2 regions of the Bradyrhizobium sp. CCBAU 051011 genome follow, and region 2 is predicted to be linked to the other one. Evidence: riboswitches for the same ligand, from Rfam matches in the RefSeq annotation. Region 2 holds a riboswitch; the other holds the start of a gene.
The links. Region 2 has a riboswitch for S-adenosylmethionine ahead of ACH79_RS08060 (O-succinylhomoserine sulfhydrylase). Riboswitches for the same ligand answer to the same signal wherever they lie in the genome.
Positions count from the first base shown of each region.

Region 1: another riboswitch for S-adenosylmethionine. It lies ahead of ACH79_RS04970 (homoserine O-acetyltransferase); the one in region 2 lies ahead of ACH79_RS08060 (O-succinylhomoserine sulfhydrylase).

Region 1 covers NZ_CP022222.1:1,033,921-1,042,069, reverse strand. The annotation lists gene ACH79_RS05005 (class I SAM-dependent methyltransferase) at 1-753, opposite strand, end outside; gene ACH79_RS05000 (hypothetical protein) at 876-1,118, opposite strand; gene ACH79_RS04995 (gamma-glutamylcyclotransferase) at 1,219-1,872, opposite strand; gene ACH79_RS04990 (DUF2125 domain-containing protein) at 1,983-3,170, shown strand; gene ACH79_RS04985 (prephenate/arogenate dehydrogenase family protein) at 3,334-4,275, opposite strand; gene hisC (histidinol-phosphate transaminase) at 4,272-5,369, opposite strand; gene ACH79_RS04975 (chorismate mutase) at 5,398-6,246, opposite strand; SAM riboswitch at 6,411-6,490, shown strand; gene ACH79_RS04970 (homoserine O-acetyltransferase) at 6,572-7,828, shown strand; gene metW (methionine biosynthesis protein MetW) at 7,882-8,149, shown strand, end outside.
Region 2 covers NZ_CP022222.1:1,680,258-1,688,406, forward strand. The annotation lists gene ACH79_RS08050 (sorbosone dehydrogenase family protein) at 1-647, shown strand, start outside; gene ACH79_RS08055 (2'-deoxycytidine 5'-triphosphate deaminase) at 771-1,877, opposite strand; SAM riboswitch at 2,000-2,079, shown strand; gene ACH79_RS08060 (O-succinylhomoserine sulfhydrylase) at 2,150-3,343, shown strand; gene ACH79_RS08065 (SGNH/GDSL hydrolase family protein) at 3,404-4,432, opposite strand; gene ACH79_RS08070 (SGNH/GDSL hydrolase family protein) at 4,446-5,207, opposite strand; gene ACH79_RS08075 (OpgC domain-containing protein) at 5,204-6,466, opposite strand; gene apaG (Co2+/Mg2+ efflux protein ApaG) at 6,709-7,101, shown strand; gene ACH79_RS08085 (hypothetical protein) at 7,579-7,893, opposite strand; gene ACH79_RS08090 (hypothetical protein) at 7,972-8,149, shown strand, end outside.

The DNA of each region.
Region 1 (8,149 bases), 650 kb from region 2:
CATCCGCCTGATCGATTGGACCATGCGCAGCGTCATCTCGCGCGTCTGCCGGACCGGCCATGTTGCCGGCGCGGTGTTCGTGGACGACGTCCGCGCTTCGGCCCGCTTGGCGTGGGCCTGCAGGCGTGCATGCAGGTAGAGATGGGTAAAGACGCCGCGCCGGCAAATGTCGCGCCATGAGATGAATTTAAGCGCCTCCTCGGGATCGACGCCTTCGAGATTGCTCCGCAGCAAATGTGCAATCTGGATGTCGCGATGCGCCTTGAGGAGCAGGGGGATGATGAACATCATGCAGAACTGGCGATATCCGGTCCAGGAGTCGCCGTCACGATAAGGCTCGAATGACGAGACGTCGATGAAGACAGGCTGCTGCCCGCGCCATTGCATGTTGTAGGCGGAGCCGTCCTTCAGCGTCCAGCCGTTCTCCAGCGCTTGCGAGAGCACGTCGAGATGCAGCAGCGCCGCATCCTTCAACATCCAAAACGGCCACTCATAGGGATACGAGATGAACGCCAGCCGCTCGTGCCGCACGACGCCGGCCCATCGGCCGGAGAGCTGCGCCATGATCTCCGGGCGGTCTTCCGTCTCGGTGGCGATGACCGCGCCGCTTTCCACGAGTCGCTGAAAGAACGCCGTTTGCCGGAGCTGATGCCAGTTGGCGGTTGCTTCCGCACTCAGGCTTCGAAACACTGCGCCGTCGTGATAGAAAATTCGATTGCTCGCGTCGCGAAATGAGCCGTGCTCGGGGGTCATGTCCTTCGAATTCTATTGGTCGCGGCGGCAGGTCGTTGCATCGGTTCGAGAGCGAGCTCTCCAGGTCTCGTTTCAGAAAGTCTCGTTTCACGAAGCCGCATCGCCGGCTACGGATGAAGCGATCAATCCTTGGTCCGCCCCGCAGCATCGCCGGCTTCGGGTCGATTCCTGCGGAACAGGGTGGTTGCCTTGTGGAAGTAGCCCTTCAACGTGTAGGTCGTCGCGGCCAGCACGCCGAGGATGGCGGTCAGGAGCATGCTGCCGGAACCCGGATCCAGATAGGCGAAGCTCGGGCCGATCGAAATCAAATAGAACGCACTGCCAAGCAGGGCAGTCCAGGTGATGTTCTTCGGGCTTGCGGTCATTTCCGGCGGCCTTTGACAAACGGTTCGACAGAGAATCACTGATATTGCTGGTTGTAGCGGAAGCGCGAAATTCTACCAAGAAGCGAAACGGTTAGCAATTTCAGAGACGGCGCAGGGGATGGCCGGTCGCGGAACCGTGCGCCCCGGGCGAGGCTGCGTCTTCTGCGCCCTCGGCGGAAGGGTGGAACGGATGCTGGTTGTGAAGCATCGCCGCGAGCTGGTGCAGTTGGGAATCGCGGAAACCTTCCGCCTCGATCGCCTTTACGGTGGCTAGAACATAGTCGCGGTTGACGCCGGACTGGCCGTGCCCCTGCAGCACGTGGCGCAACTGCTCGGCGAGCGACAGCCGACCGGCATATTGCGCGTGGCCGCGATCGACCACGTAGACCAGCGCGCTGACGCGCTCGCGCGCCTCGTTCTCCAGCCACACCGATCGTTTCACCTCGCGATAGACCGAAGTGACCTGCTCGCGTTCGCGCAAATAGGCGATGGTCGCGGTGCTGTGCTTTTCTGCAACCCGGAAAGCGATGCCGCGACAGGCGCCGCCGCGGTCGAGCCCGAGCACGAGACCCGGCTTTTCCGGCGTGCCGCGATGGACGAAGGAATAGACGCAGAGCGCGCGGTGTTCCCCGATCAGCCGCGCCGGCACCCGTTCGATGAAGTCGAAGCCCGGGCGCCACATCAGGGAGCCGTAACCGAACACCCAGAGGTCGCCTGTCGAGAATTCCGTATCGTTGAGTGTAATCGCGGACATGCCCTTGCACCGCTACCAGAACCGACCGGCAAAGCGAAGTGATTTCAATGCCTTTTGTTGTGGGAAGCGGATGCTTACATTCGCCTCAATCGCTAGCCAAAGGACGCCGCATGCCTGACATGACCCCCGCGCCGCGCCGGCGCCCGCTGTGGCGCCTCTTCATCGCGCCTGCACTGCTCCTTGTCGTTGCCGCGGCGTGGAGCGCGTTCTGGTTCTATGCCGCTTCCGAAGTCGGCGTGCGCGCGGATGCATGGGCCGCGCAGGAGGCAAAGGCCGGACGGGTCTATGCATGCGGCAAGCGTTCGGTGGCCGGCTTCCCGTTCCGTTTCGAAGTCCGCTGCGACGACGCCAGCGTTGCGCTGGTCTCGCAGACCGCCGGAGCGCAGGCGCTGTTCACCGCGCGGCTCGGGGAAATCATGGTTATCGCGCAGATCTATCAGCCGAAATTGCTGATCGCCGAATTCAAGGCGCCGGCGACGCTTTCCGATCGCGGCCAGCCGCCGTCGATGAAGGTGAATTGGACCAACGGCCAGAGCAGCATAGTCGGGTTGCCGGATATTCCGCAACGCGCCTCCATCGTGTTCGACAATCCCTCGATCGATCGCATCAACGGTCCCGTGCAGACGCCGCTCGCGCGCGCCGGCCGAGCTGGGTTGCACGGGCGCTTCGTCGAGGGCTCGACGAAAGATCATCCCGTGATCGAAACCGCGTTGCAAATAACAAGCGGCAGCGTGCAGGAGCTGCACCCGCTGCTGGCTGCCCCGTTCGATGCCGGCGTCGAGGCCAAGCTCACCGGGTTGAAGGATTTTTCGCCGAAGCCGTGGCCCGAGCGGTTCAGGGAGTTGCAGGCGGCGGGCGGCCATGTCGAAATCGTGCGCTCGCGCATTCAGCAGGGCGATCTGATCTCGGTCGCCGCCGGGACGTTGAGCCTCAATGCCCAGGGGCGGATCGACGGCGAATTGCAGATGACGGTGGCGGGGATCGAGAAGGTGATTCCGGCCCTTGGCATCGAAAAGATGCTGGAGGAGGGCGTTCCGCAGGCAACCCTCGATCGCGTCGCACCTGGCGTCAAGACGCAGGACCTCAACAATCTATTCGGCGCGCTCGACCGGGCGATCCCTGGCCTTGGCAAGGTCGTCAAGCAGAACGCCAACGCAGGTGTCGCCGCCGGCATCAACGCGCTCGGCAAGGAGACGGAGCTGGAGGGCAAGAAGGCGCGAGCTTTCCCGCTGCGCTTCGCGGACGGCGCGGTGTTTCTCGGGCCGTTCAAAGTAGGGCAGGTGCCGCCGCTGTTTTGATCGCCGTTATAGTTTGCGCGAATCTCTCCACGTCATTGCGAGCGTCGCGAAGCAATCGATCTTTCCCCGTGCGGAGGTATGGATTGCTTCGCGGAGCCTGTCATCGGGCGCGCATTCGCGCGACCCGTTGGCTCGCAATGACGGCCGAGAGAGCGGAGTCTCCTCACTCCCCCTTCTTTTCCAGCGGCGGATGCGGCCGGCCGAAGTCGGGCGCCGCCGAATCCTGGCCGATCTCGACGATGCCGCGGCGGATGGCACGGGTGCGGGTGAAGTGCTCGAACAGCGCCTCTCCGTCATTGCGGCGAATCGCACGCGTGAGTTTCGACAGGTCCTCGTTGAAGGTGCCGAGCATTTCCAGCACGGCTTCCTTGTTGTTCAGGAACACGTCGCGCCACATCGTCGGATCGGAGGCTGCGATGCGGGTGAAATCGCGAAAACCGCCGGCGGAAAACTTGATCACTTCCGACGACGTCACCTGCGCCAGCTCGTCCGCGGTGCCGACGATGGTGTAGGCGATCAGATGCGGCAGATGGCTGGTGATCGCCAGCACCAGGTCGTGATGATCTGGCGTCATGATCTCGACCTTGGCGCCCATGCCGGCCCAGAACGCGCGCAGCGTTTCGACCGCCATGGGATCGGCGCCGTCGGGCGGGGTCAGAATGCACCAGCGGTTGATGAAGAGTTCGGCGAAGCCGGAGTCGGGCCCCGAATGTTCGGTGCCGGCGACCGGATGCGCCGGCACGAAATGAACGTTGCCCGCCAGGTGTGGCGCCATTTCGCGGACGATAGCGCCCTTGACCGAGCCGACGTCGGAAACGATCGCGCCCGCTTTCAGGTGTGGAGCGATCTCCTGCGCCACCGGGCCGCAGGCGCCGACGGGAATGCAGAGGATCACGAGGTCGGCGTCCCCGACGGCTTCCACGTTGGTCTCGAGCACGCGATCGACGATACCGAGCTCAGTGACCCGCGCGCGGGTTTTCTCCGAGCGCGCCGTGGTGACGATTTCGCTGGCAAGCCCCTGGGCCCGCACAGCGCGCGCGATCGAGCCGCCGATCAGGCCGAAGCCGATCAGCGCGACGCGTCGGAAGATCGGTGCCGCGCTCACTTGACCGCCATGAAGTCGCGCAAGGCTTCGACGACGAGGCGGTTGGCCTCCTCGGTGCCGATGGTCATGCGCAGCGCGTGCGGGAGGCCGTAATTGTTCAGCGCGCGCAGCACCAGGCCGCGTTTGGTGAGAAACGCATCCGCTTCAGTCGAGGTCTTGCCTTTCTCGGTCGGGAAATGGATCAGCACGAAGTTCGCGACGCTGGGCGTCACCTTCAAGCCGAGCTTGCCGATTTCCTCGGTCAGCCAGTTGCGCCATTGCTCGGTAAAGGCCTTCGACATCTGGACATGCGCGGTGTCCTCGATCGCGGCCACCGCCGCCAGCATCGCCGGCGTCGAGACGTTGAAGGGCCCGCGGATCCGGTTGACGGCATCGACGATGTTGGCCGGGCCGAACATCCAGCCGATCCGCAGAGCCGCGAGCCCGTGAATCTTGGAGAAGGTGTGTGTCATCACGGTGTTTTCGGTGGTCGCCACCAGCTCCAGCCCCAGCTCGTAGTCGTTGCGCGAGACGTAGTCGGCGTACGCAGCATCGAGCACCAACAGCACATGCGGTGGCAGACCGGCGCGCAGCCGCTTGACCTCGTCGAAGGGCACATAGGTGCCGGTGGGGTTGTTCGGGTTGGCGAGCCAGACCAGTTTGGTGCGCGGCGTCACGCGCGCTAGAATGGCGTCGACGTCGGCAGTGAAGTTGGTCTCCGGCGCCACCACGTTCTTGGCGCCGTTCGCCATCGTGGCGATCGGGTAGACCAGGAAGCCGTGGGCGGTCGAGATCGCCTCATCGCCATGGCTGAGATAGGTGTGCGCCAAAAGATTGAGGATTTCGTCCGAGCCGGCGCCGCAGATGATGCGGTTGGGGTCGAGACCGTAGGCGCGGCCGATCGCCTCGCGCAGCACCTTTGAGGTTCCTTCCGGATAGTCTTCCAGATGCCCGGCGGCGTCCTTGTAGACGGCTATCGCCTTCGGCGACGGCCCGAACGGGGTTTCGTTGGCCGACAGCTTGAACACCTTGCGGCCCGGCTCCGGCACCGGCGTCTTGCCGGGCGTGTAGGGCGCAATATCGAGAATGCCGGGATTCGGCACGGGGCGGTTCATCTTCAACTCCGGAAATGGCAGGCAGCGTTTAAGGCTTCGCAGACCCGTTCGGGGGCACCGTATAGCGTGTTGCGTGGCTGCCGACGAGGGCTGAAGAGCGCACCGAGGCGCCGGCCTGGATCAGGGCGGCTTTGATCTTTTCGAAGCCGGTGCCTGCGTCCGAGACCAGAAGCGCCGCGCCGTCGAAGGCGGTATCGGGCACGGCGACGATTTCGGCGAGCGGGGCCAGCGCACGAGCGACGTCGGCGTTCCACCCCGAGACGCGGACGCTCCACATCTCGACTTCCGTCACCATGGCGTCGTCGGCGACACGCGAGATCACGAACACCGGCAGCGCCGCCGGATGATCGGCGCGTTCGAGGAACGGCAGCCGGGCGATGATCTTCGGCGCGCCATCGGCTTCGAGCGCATTCCACCACGGTGTGCGGCTCGACACCGCCGAGACCAGCGCCAGATCGCCCTTCGATTTCGCCACCGCCTCGACGGCGGCCTGCGCGCTGAAATGGCCGACATAGGGCACCACGAAGCCGAAGTGAAACCGCGCCGAATCCCGCATCGCGGGCTCGCCGACCGAGACGTCCGCATGCACCGAGAACGGCGCCTGGACGTAAGTGAAGGTCGAGATGATGACGCGCCAGATACTTTCGATGGTGTCGAGCGGCAGGATGCCGCGATGGCGCCGGACGAGCTCGCGCATCATGCTGGCCTCGCGCGCCGGGCGAAATGCCGAGCCGACTTCCTGGGTCTGCTTCACCTGGATCAGCCGGTCGATAATGTCGCCGCGCGCCATCAGCAGGCGATGGACCTGCTCGTCGATCGCGTCGATCTCCTTGCGCAATTCCTGCAGCGAGGGCGGAGCCGGGGGAGCTTTGGACATCTCAGAAACCTTCAGGGCCGGATCGATCCGAAATCACCGGCAATCACGGCCATTGATTAGAAAAGACGGCCGCTGAAAGCAAAGAGAAACGTCAGATCCGCCATGATCCCCGCAGGGTTAACCATGCGGCTGCCTTGACGGGGGACCTGCTTCGGACTAGCTTTGTTCCATTCCGTGGTCATTTGAGCCGGCCGGCTTGCAGCCACGTTAAACAACTCGCTAAACAGGCCGGGGACAGAGTTGATCCCGGCCGAACCTTTCGTTCAGGCCGGGTTTTTTATGGCCTGACTTCTGTCTGGAGCCTCCGCAAGGAGGTTGGTCGTCGATGACAAATTTGCAGTCGGTATCCAGTCCGTCGATTCACAGCGAGGACCGCGCCCACGAGGCCGATCATCCGACTTCGACGGTGGCGAAGTTCGGCGTCGAGCAGCCGCTAAAGCTCGATTGCGGCATTGATCTCGCGCCGTTCCAGATCGCGTATCAGACCTATGGCGAGCTGAACGCCGATCGCTCCAATGCGATCCTGATCTGCCACGCGCTGACGCTGGATCAGCATGTCGCCAATGTGCATCCCCTGACCGGCAAGGCCGGCTGGTGGGAAATCATGGTCGGCCCCGGCCGTCCGCTCGATACCGACAAGTACTTCATCATCTGTTCGAACGTGATCGGCGGCTGCATGGGATCGACCGGTCCGGCCTCGACCAATCCGGCGACCGGCAAGGCCTGGGGGCTGGATTTCCCGATCATCACCATCCCCGACATGGTCCGCGCGCAGGCCTTGCTGCTCGACCGGCTGGGCATCGAGACACTACTCTGTGTGATCGGCGGATCGATGGGCGGCATGCAGGTGCTGCAATGGACCGCCGCCTATCCGGAGCGGGTGTTTTCGGCGCTGCCGGTGGCGTGCAGCACGCGCCATTCGGCGCAGAACATCGCGTTTCACGAACTCGGCCGGCAGGCCGTGATGGCTGACCCGGACTGGCACCATGGGCGCTATTTCGAACGCAACACCCATCCGCATCGCGGGCTGGCGGTGGCGCGGATGGCAGGGCACATCACCTATCTCTCCGACGCCGCGCTGCATCGCAAGTTCGGACGGCGGATGCAGGACCGCGAGCTGCCGACGTTTTCGTTCGACGCGGATTTCCAGGTCGAAAGCTATCTGCGTTATCAGGGCTCGTCCTTTGTCGAGCGTTTCGACGCCAACAGCTACCTCTATCTGACGCGGGCGATGGACTATTTCGATATCGCCGCCGACCACAACGGCGTGCTGGCGCAGGCGTTTCGCGGCATCAAGACCCGCTTCTGCGTGGTGTCATTCACTTCCGACTGGCTGTTCCCGACCTCGGAATCGCGCGCGCTGGTGCATGCGCTGAACGCATCGAGCGCGCGGGTGTCGTTTGCCGAGATCGAGACCGACCGCGGCCACGACGCATTCCTGCTCGACGTGCCCGAGTTCTTCGACATTTCCCGCGCCTTCCTGGAATCCGCGGGCAAGGCGCGCGGCCTTGAAAGCAAAGCGTTTTCAAGCGAAGTGGATACCGGTTCGCGTGAAGAAAACGCGTCAAAACAAGAAAGGTAGAGCTTTTTCCGTTCCGATCGAATCGGAACGGAAAAAGCTCTGGAGTGGCTGACATGGCGTTACAGGAACAGGCCTTGCCGCTCGGCGGCATCGCTCCCGATCGCACCGGCAAGCATCGCACCGATCATCTCCTCGTCGCCGAAATGATTTCGGCCGGCTCAAAAGTGCTCGACGTCGGCTGCGGCGACGGCGAACTCTTGCAACTGCTGGAGAGCCGCGGCATCGATGGCCGCGGCATCGAGCTGTCGCGCGAGGGCGTCAACCGCTGCGTCGCCAGGGGGCTGGCCGTGGTGCAGGGCGACGCCGATACCGATCTCGTCA
Region 2 (8,149 bases):
GCGAGAACGGCATGGAGGCCGAGAAGGATCGCGCCGCGGTGCTGGAGGTCGACCGTGCCAGCGGCCAATGGCGTGTGTTCGCGTCGGGCCTGCGCAATCCCAATGGTCCGGCATGGAATCCGACGACGGGCGAGCTCTGGGTCGTCGTCAACGAGCGCGACGAGCTCGGCAACGATCTGGTGCCCGATTACATGACTTCGGTGAAGGACGGCGCGTTCTACGGCTGGCCGTACAGCTATTTTGGCGATCGCGTCGATACCCGCGTCGAACCGCGGCGGCCCGACCTGGTGCAGAAGGCGATGGCGCCCGATTATGCGCTCGGCGCGCATACGGCGTCGCTCGGGCTTGCGTTCAACACCGGCAATCTGTTTCCGCCGGATATGGAGGGCGGCGCCTTCATCGGCCAGCACGGCTCGTGGAATCGCAAGCCGCGCTCAGGCTACAAGGTGATCTTTGTGCCCTTCAAGGACGGCAAGCCATCGGGTCCGCCGCAGGACGTGCTGACCGGCTTCCTCAACGACAACGGCGAAGAGCAGGGCCGTCCCGTCGGCGTGCGGCTCGACAAGCAGGGCGCGCTGCTGGTGGCTGACGATGTCGGCAACACGGTGTGGCGCGTGACGCCGGCGGCGAAATCGGCGGCGCGGTAGCGCTTCGCCGTCATTGCTAGCGAAGCGACGTGTCCGCCCCTGCTTTAGCCAAGGCGGAAGCAATCCATCGTACGGCATAACGGATAGATGGATTGTTTCCTCGCAATGACGGCGAACGGTGAGCTACACCCTGAAATGCTTGCTCAGCTTCAGCCCCTGCGCCTGATAGTTCGAGCCGATGCGCTGGCCGTACATGGCGTCGGGGCGCGACAGCATCTTCTCATAGACCAGGCGGCCGACGATCTGGCCGTGCTCGAGGATGAACGGCACCTCGCGCGAGCGCACTTCGAGCACGGCGCGCGCGCCCTGCCCGCCGGCGCCGGCATAGCCGAAGCCGGGATCGAAGAATCCCGCATAGTGCACGCGGAATTCGCCGACCAGCGGATCGAACGGCACCATTTCGGCGGCGTAATCCGGCGGCACCTGCACGGCCTCCTTGGAGGCCAGGATGTAGAACTCGCCGGGATCGAGGATGAGGCTGCCGTCGGATCGCGCCGGGATCGGCTCCCAGAATTCGTCGACGCCATAGCCGCCGCGACGGTCGACATCGACGACACCGGTGTGGCGCTTGGCGCGGTAGCCGACGAAGCCGCCGGAATTCTTGCCGGACAGATCAACCGAGAGTGCGACGCCATTGGCCAGATCGGCGTCGTCGATGTCGACCAGCCGTTCGGCGTCATGCAGCGCATCGAGTTCGTCGGCATTAAGGATGGCGTCACCGGTGCGGAAGCGCACCTGGCTGAGCCGCGAGCCTTCGCGCAGCAGCACCGGAAACGTCTTCGGGCTGATCTCGGCATAGAGCGGGCCGTGATAGCCGGCGCCGATCATGTCGAAGCGGCGGGTGCCGTCGGCAATCACGCGCGTGAACACGTCGAGCCGCCCCGTCGAGCTCTTCGGATTGGCGGCGGCCACGATCTCGGGCGGCAAGGCGAGACTTTCCAGCAGCGGGACGATGTAGACGCAATTGGTCTCCAATACCGCGCCGTCGGAGAGATTTATTTCATGCAACTTCAATTCGTCGATGCGCTCGGCAACGGTCGCGCCGGGACCGGGCAGGAAGCTCGCCCGCACCCGGTAGGCGATGTCGCCAAGGCGCAGGTCGAGGCTCGCCGGCTGGATCTGGCTTTCGACAAAGGGATAGGCCGGCAGGATCAGGCCCGCATCCGCCATCGCCGCGATCATGCGGTCGGGCAGAATCCCGTTGGCGTCGGGCGGTAGCGTGAACGACACGGCGCGGTCCTCTGAGGTGGCCCTTTCGGATGCCCAAATGTCATCCAAACCTCGCAAATATGGGCTTTTAGGGGTTATCTGATGGCCGCCTTGACTGAAAGGGCGCAAGCGAATATCAGCATGACTTATCCCGTGGTGATTTGAGCCGGCCGGCTTGCAGCCACGTTAAATAAATCGCTAAACAGGCCGGGGACACGTGTGATCCCGGCCTGTGGAAATTTTTCCAGGCCGGTTTTTTGTGACCATTTTCCAGTGGTCACGGCGGAGGTCACATGTCTGAAGTTGGTTCTACCAAGCGCTATCGTCCCGAAACCCGCCTCGTCCATGGCGGCACCCTGCGCTCGCAATTCGGCGAGACGTCGGAAGCGCTGTTTCTCACCCAGGGTTACGTCTACGAGAGCGCCGAGCAATGCGAGGCGCGCTTCAAGGGCGAGGATCCCGGTTTTATCTATTCGCGCTATTCCAATCCCACGATCTCGATGTTCGAGCGCCGCATGATCGAGCTCGAGGGCGCGGAAGCCGCCCGCTCCACCGCCACCGGCATGGCCGCGGTGACGACCGCGATCCTGGCGCCGCTCAGGGCCGGCGATCACGTGGTCGCCTCGAAGGCCCTGTTCGGCTCGTGCCTTTACGTTGTGCAGGACCTCCTGCCGCGCTACGGCATCGAAACGACGCTGGTCGACGGTCTCGATCTCGACCAATGGCAGCGCGCATTGCGGCCCAACACCAAGACCTTCTTCCTGGAGAGTCCGACCAATCCGACGCTCGATGTGCTCGATATTCCCTCGATTGCCGAGATCGCGCACAAGGGAGGCGCCCGGCTGGTCGTCGACAACGTCTTCGCCACCCCGATCTGGCAGAGCCCGCTGTCGCTCGGCGCCGACGTCGTGGTCTACTCCGCGACCAAGCACATCGACGGCCAGGGCCGCTGCCTCGGCGGCATCATTCTCTCGTCCGAAGCCTTCATCGCCGAGCACCTGCACAACTTCATGCGCCAGACCGGGCCGTCGCTGTCGCCGTTCAACGCCTGGGTCCTGCTCAAGGGCCTGGAGACGCTTGGCGTGCGGGTGCGCGCGCAGACCGACAACGCGGCGAAGCTCGCCGAGACGCTGGCAAGCCATCCGAAGATCTCGCGATTGATCTATCCCGGCCGCGCCGATCATCCGCAGGCGGAGCTGGTGAAGAAGCAGATGCGCGGCGGTTCGACGCTGGTCGGCTTCGAGGTGAAGGGCGGCAAGGCGGCCGCCTTCCGCGTCCTCAATGCCTTGAGGCTTGCGAAGATCTCCAACAATCTCGGCGACGCCAAGAGCCTCGTCACCCATCCCGCGACGACGACGCATCAGCGCCTCACGCCCGAGGCGCGCGCCGAGCTCGGCATCAGCGAGGGCTTCATTCGCTTCTCGGCAGGCCTCGAGCATGCGGACGATCTGATCGAGGATGTTGCGCAGGCGCTGGAGAAGGCGTAGCGGGCGGATGGCGAATAGCATCTTCACCATTCGCTATTCGCTACTTCCTATTCGCCAACATCACATCGGCCGATAGGCCCGCACATCCGCCGGCACGGCGACGCCGAGCTTGATCTGGCCGACCGACTTGATGATGTCGTCGCCGAGCAGTTGGGCGAAGCAGGCGTAGCCCCAGTCGCTCATGTGCAGGCCGTCGGCGATCACGAAATTCTCGATCGGGATCGCCTGCTTTTCGTGCCAGTCCTTCATCACCGCAAAGCGCGGGAAGACGCCGACCTTGCGCAGCTCGGCGACCTTGTTGAGCAGTGACATCATCTTGCCGGCGCTTTCGGCGTGCTCGTTGACGCGCGGCGAATATTGCGGATCGATCAGCACGACGTCGGCGCCCGCGGCCTGAATGCGCCCGATGCCTTCCTCGACGAGCTTTGCGGTCTCGGCGGGATCGAGATTACGCAGCACCGCGTTGGTGCCGACCTGCCAGATCACCAGATCCGGATGCATATCGAGAACGGAGGTCTCCAGCCGCTTCATCATTTCCGGCGCGTCCTCGCCACCCTTGCCGGCATTGACGACGGCGATGTTCGCGGTCGGATATTGCCGGCGCAATTGCGCGGCGAGCCGGTTGGGATAGTTGAATTCCGGCGAGGTCGCGCCGTAGCCCGCAGTCGACGACGATCCGAACGCCACGATCACCACCGGCTGGCCGGCGACGAGCTTGCTCGCGACGCGCGGCAGCGACCCCATCGATTTGGAGCCGCCCTTGGGCGGCAGGCACGGAACGCGGTTAAATATGTCGCTGGCCGATTTCGCGACCTCCTTCACCTTGTCGATCGCCATGCCGGTAACGCCCCTCTGCGCCGCAGGATTGGCGGCCGCCGACGGCGCGGCCTTTGGCGCGGTGGTTTCGGCCGGCTTCCTCTCAGCCTTGTTTTCAGTTTGGGCGCTATCGGACAGCGCCGCTTGCTGGGCGGTCTGTTGCGGGGCCGTCTGGGCATGCATCGGCAAGACCGAGGCAGGCGTCAGCAGCGCCAGGCCCGCGGCGGAGACAGTCAGCAATATCGACAAACGAAAAGGGCAGTGACGACTCATCAACGCTAGTTCCCTAGTTCTGCTGCGCCTGGTCGAGGCGGGCCGCATCGAGCACAAACTTCGACAATGCGCGGCCAAGGCAGGCATGAACCCGTTTGGCCATGTCGGTCCCGTGAAAAGTACTGAACAGGTCGAAATCTCCGGCGTCGTTCCAGTGACGCATGATGGCAAAGCGGTCGAACAGGGGAACCCCGTGCTGCTGCGCCACCACGCGCATATTATCTAGGTACGGCGGCGCGGAAATCATGGTTTCCGTCCGCGGGCTGTATTGCAGATTGACCAAAATCACATCAGTTCCCGCATTTTGCAGCGCAACAACGCCGTCATCGACAGCACCGCGAAAGTCGTCGGGATCGACGGATCGCATAGCATCGACGGTTCCGGTCTGCCAGATGACCAAAGTAGGCCTTTTTGCTTCCACCAGCTTAACAAGCGTGGTGTCCACCTCCTCGGCGGTCTTCCCGCTCTGTAGTTCTACGGAGAGGTTGACCGGGATCGAGGGTAGCTTCTCCTTCAGGGCGGCCTGCAGCTTGGCCGGATAGGCACTGGCCTCGGAGGACAGGATGGTGGACGACCGGCTCCCGACCACCAGGACGGTCAGCGGCCGGGCGTTCTTGACGGCCTCGGCGACCTTCGGAAGCGTACTCTCGGTGGAGAGAAGATAGCCGGGAACTTCACAGCTCTGCGGGGCAGCATCCTGGGCACGCGCGGAAGCCGTGGCTGCCAGACCCGCCAGCAGCGTCAGGGCCAGCACAGCTCCGGAGCGGGGCCTCATACGCTTCCCCCCGCCATATCGGCATTGATGACCGGCTTTTTCGTTTTCGACGCTCCCTTGTCGGCCGAATGCTTGTACCACGAAATCACCCACGCCACGCCCCACATGATGAGGATGCCGGCAAGGCTGATCAGGGCGTGCATGAGGGCACCCCCGCCAACTTCGGCCAGCACGAAATGCCCTGCAAAGGCCAGGAAGACGCCAAGGCAGAATATCTCAAGCGAATGCTGGCCGCAGAGGATCAATGGTCGCAGCCAGCGCGATTTGAGGCCCGACCAACTCCGGGGCAGGAAACGCACGGTGAGCGCCGCCAGCGCCAGGAAATGGGCGAACCGCAGCACGTCCAGGTCGGTCTTGGTGATCGGATACATCCACTGTTCGATCCGCTTCGGCATCAGGAAGCTGAGCTGCGGAATGTGCCAGGTCAGCGTGACGAAGAACGCAAACAGCAGATAGGTGATGCAGATCCACATCGTCACCGGCGACGACAGGATCCGCGACATCCGCGCGGCGCCGCCGAGCGCGCACCAGGCGCCGAACACGAACATCAACTGCCAGCAGAACGGATTGAATATCCAGAAGCCGCTTGGATAGGCCGTCAGGTACCAGTCGAACTGCCAGGTCAGCGCGTACAAGAGCACCGACATCCCCAACGCGACGTCGGCCCGCCACTTCATCAGCCACAGGATAATCGGCAGGAACAGCATCAGCACGATGTAGAGCGGCAGCACGTCCATGTTGACGGGACGGAATCGCAGCAGCAGCGCCTGGATGATGGTCACATCCGGCTGCTTGAGGAAATCCATGATGCCCATTTCCTCGCTGTAGAGCGGGTTCTCGAAACGGGTGGCGACGTAGGATATTTCGGCGAGGAAGATCGTGAACAGGAAGACATGGGCGACGTAGATCTGCCAGACGCGCCGCATGATGCGCGCGGTCGCCACCACGAAACCGGCCTCGAGCATCGCGCGGCCGTAGACGAAGGCGGCGGTGTAGCCGGAGATGAAAATGAAGATTTCGGTGGCGTCGGAAAATCCGTAATTGCGGATCGTGAACCAGGTCAGGATATTGGCCGGCAGATGGTCGATGAAGATCAGCCACAGCGCCATGCCGCGAAACAGATCCAGCCGCAATTCGCGCTCGCCGGCCACCGGCAGCGCAATCGCCGGCGCGGCGGCCTTTACCTCGCTAGCCTTTACCTCGCTAGCCTTGGCATCGCTGAGCGGCGTTCCGGCAACAGGATCGGCAATGGACGACATCGGGCACCGTTTGGGCAGTTGAGCTTCTACGCGTGCACTGTCCCGGAAAGATAATATCGGCCAGCAACTTGCACACAAGATACGCAAGCAGGAGATACGGAGCCGGGCAGCGCGCGGTTGCGCTCTAGAATGGAACTATGTTGAAACCGCGATGAGGCAAGCGGCAACCCGGCGGCGCGGAGATTGGTTCCCCCGGCATTCCCGGCTATGATGCGAGACAGGATTTCCGAAAGCTTGTCCGCATGTATCGCGCCGTCACCCGCCAGATCGAAGTTACTGTCGAACCGAACTTCCTTCCCGAACGCTCGTCGGTCGATAAGGGCCAGTATTTCTGGTCCTACACCATCGTCATCACCAACACCGGCGCCGAGACCGTCCAGCTTCGTACCCGGCACTGGATCATCACCGACGCCACCGGCCGCAAGCAGGAAGTCCGCGGCGAAGGCGTGGTCGGCGAGCAGCCTGTTTTGGCGCCGGGCGAACGCTTCGAATACACCTCCGGCGTGCCGCTGCCGACCGCCTCGGGCTTTATGACCGGGCGCTATCAGATGGTCAGCGAAAGCGGCGAGCGGTTCGAGATCGACGTGCCGACGTTCTCGCTTGATAGCCCGGATAACCGGCGGGTTTTGAATTAGAGGCACGGATTTCGTCGCCATCTCGTAGCCCGGCGCTCCATCCACGTCATTGCGAGCGAAGCAAAGCAATCCATCCTTCCGCGTATGAGGTGATAATGGATTGCTTCGCTGCACTCGCAATGACGTGGATATGGTTTCGCGATCTCGCGACAAGCTTGCCCGAGGTTTGCAATTCGTTTGCCCTCATCGAGGGCGCAGGGAAGACCGGGTGCTTGCTGCACCCGAGGTCTCGTGTGCAATTGCGCATAGCAAAAAGCGCACACGAGCATACAGGTACAGCGGAAACACTCCGGCCTTCCCTGCGCAATGGCTTTACGGCTTATAACGTGCTCTCCCCGGCGAACGGCTCTTTTGCCACCGTCGCTACGCGGAAAACTCCACGCAACTTCATGCCAGCACCGCGACATCAGGACCACACGACTTCGCCGTACGCGTACCGCGCGCAACGTCCAGCGCGCCATCTGCGTCCATCGCATCTCACCGCGCGTTCGTGACGATCGCGAAGCGCCCCTCATCTTGCGGTGAGACGAGCGGAGTTATGCGACTGATTTGGGCGAGAACGGAAGCGGAATATTTTGATTTCGGGGACTTGACACGATTTCTGAAAATCAGAAATGATTTGCCCGTCGTGCCAGTTTGCCCAAGCAGCCAGATGAAATTGCGCTTGCGCGCGGGGCAAATCAGTTCGCTGCCCGTCGGGTTGGTAAAGCAAGCCGCTGCCGGTGCGGCCCGGTCCTTCGGTGCAAAGCCTTTCAGCATCGACGAGATCTTATCTCGTGCGATCGGTGACATTTAGTCTCCGGCTGCAGGAACCATTGCCCTACCAACCAATTGGCTTCATGACACAGCTACTTTTGGAAAGAGAACAACATGAAAAATCTCGCGATCTATCTGGCGGCCGGAGCAAGTGCGCTTCTCGCGACAGCTGCTTCCGCTGCTCCGCTTGCCGCCGATCTATCAATCGTACCGGAAAGCAATATTCAAAACGTCCGCATGGTGTGCAACGAGGCGGGCCAATGCCGGCGCGAGCGAGGTCAGCGTCGCGTCA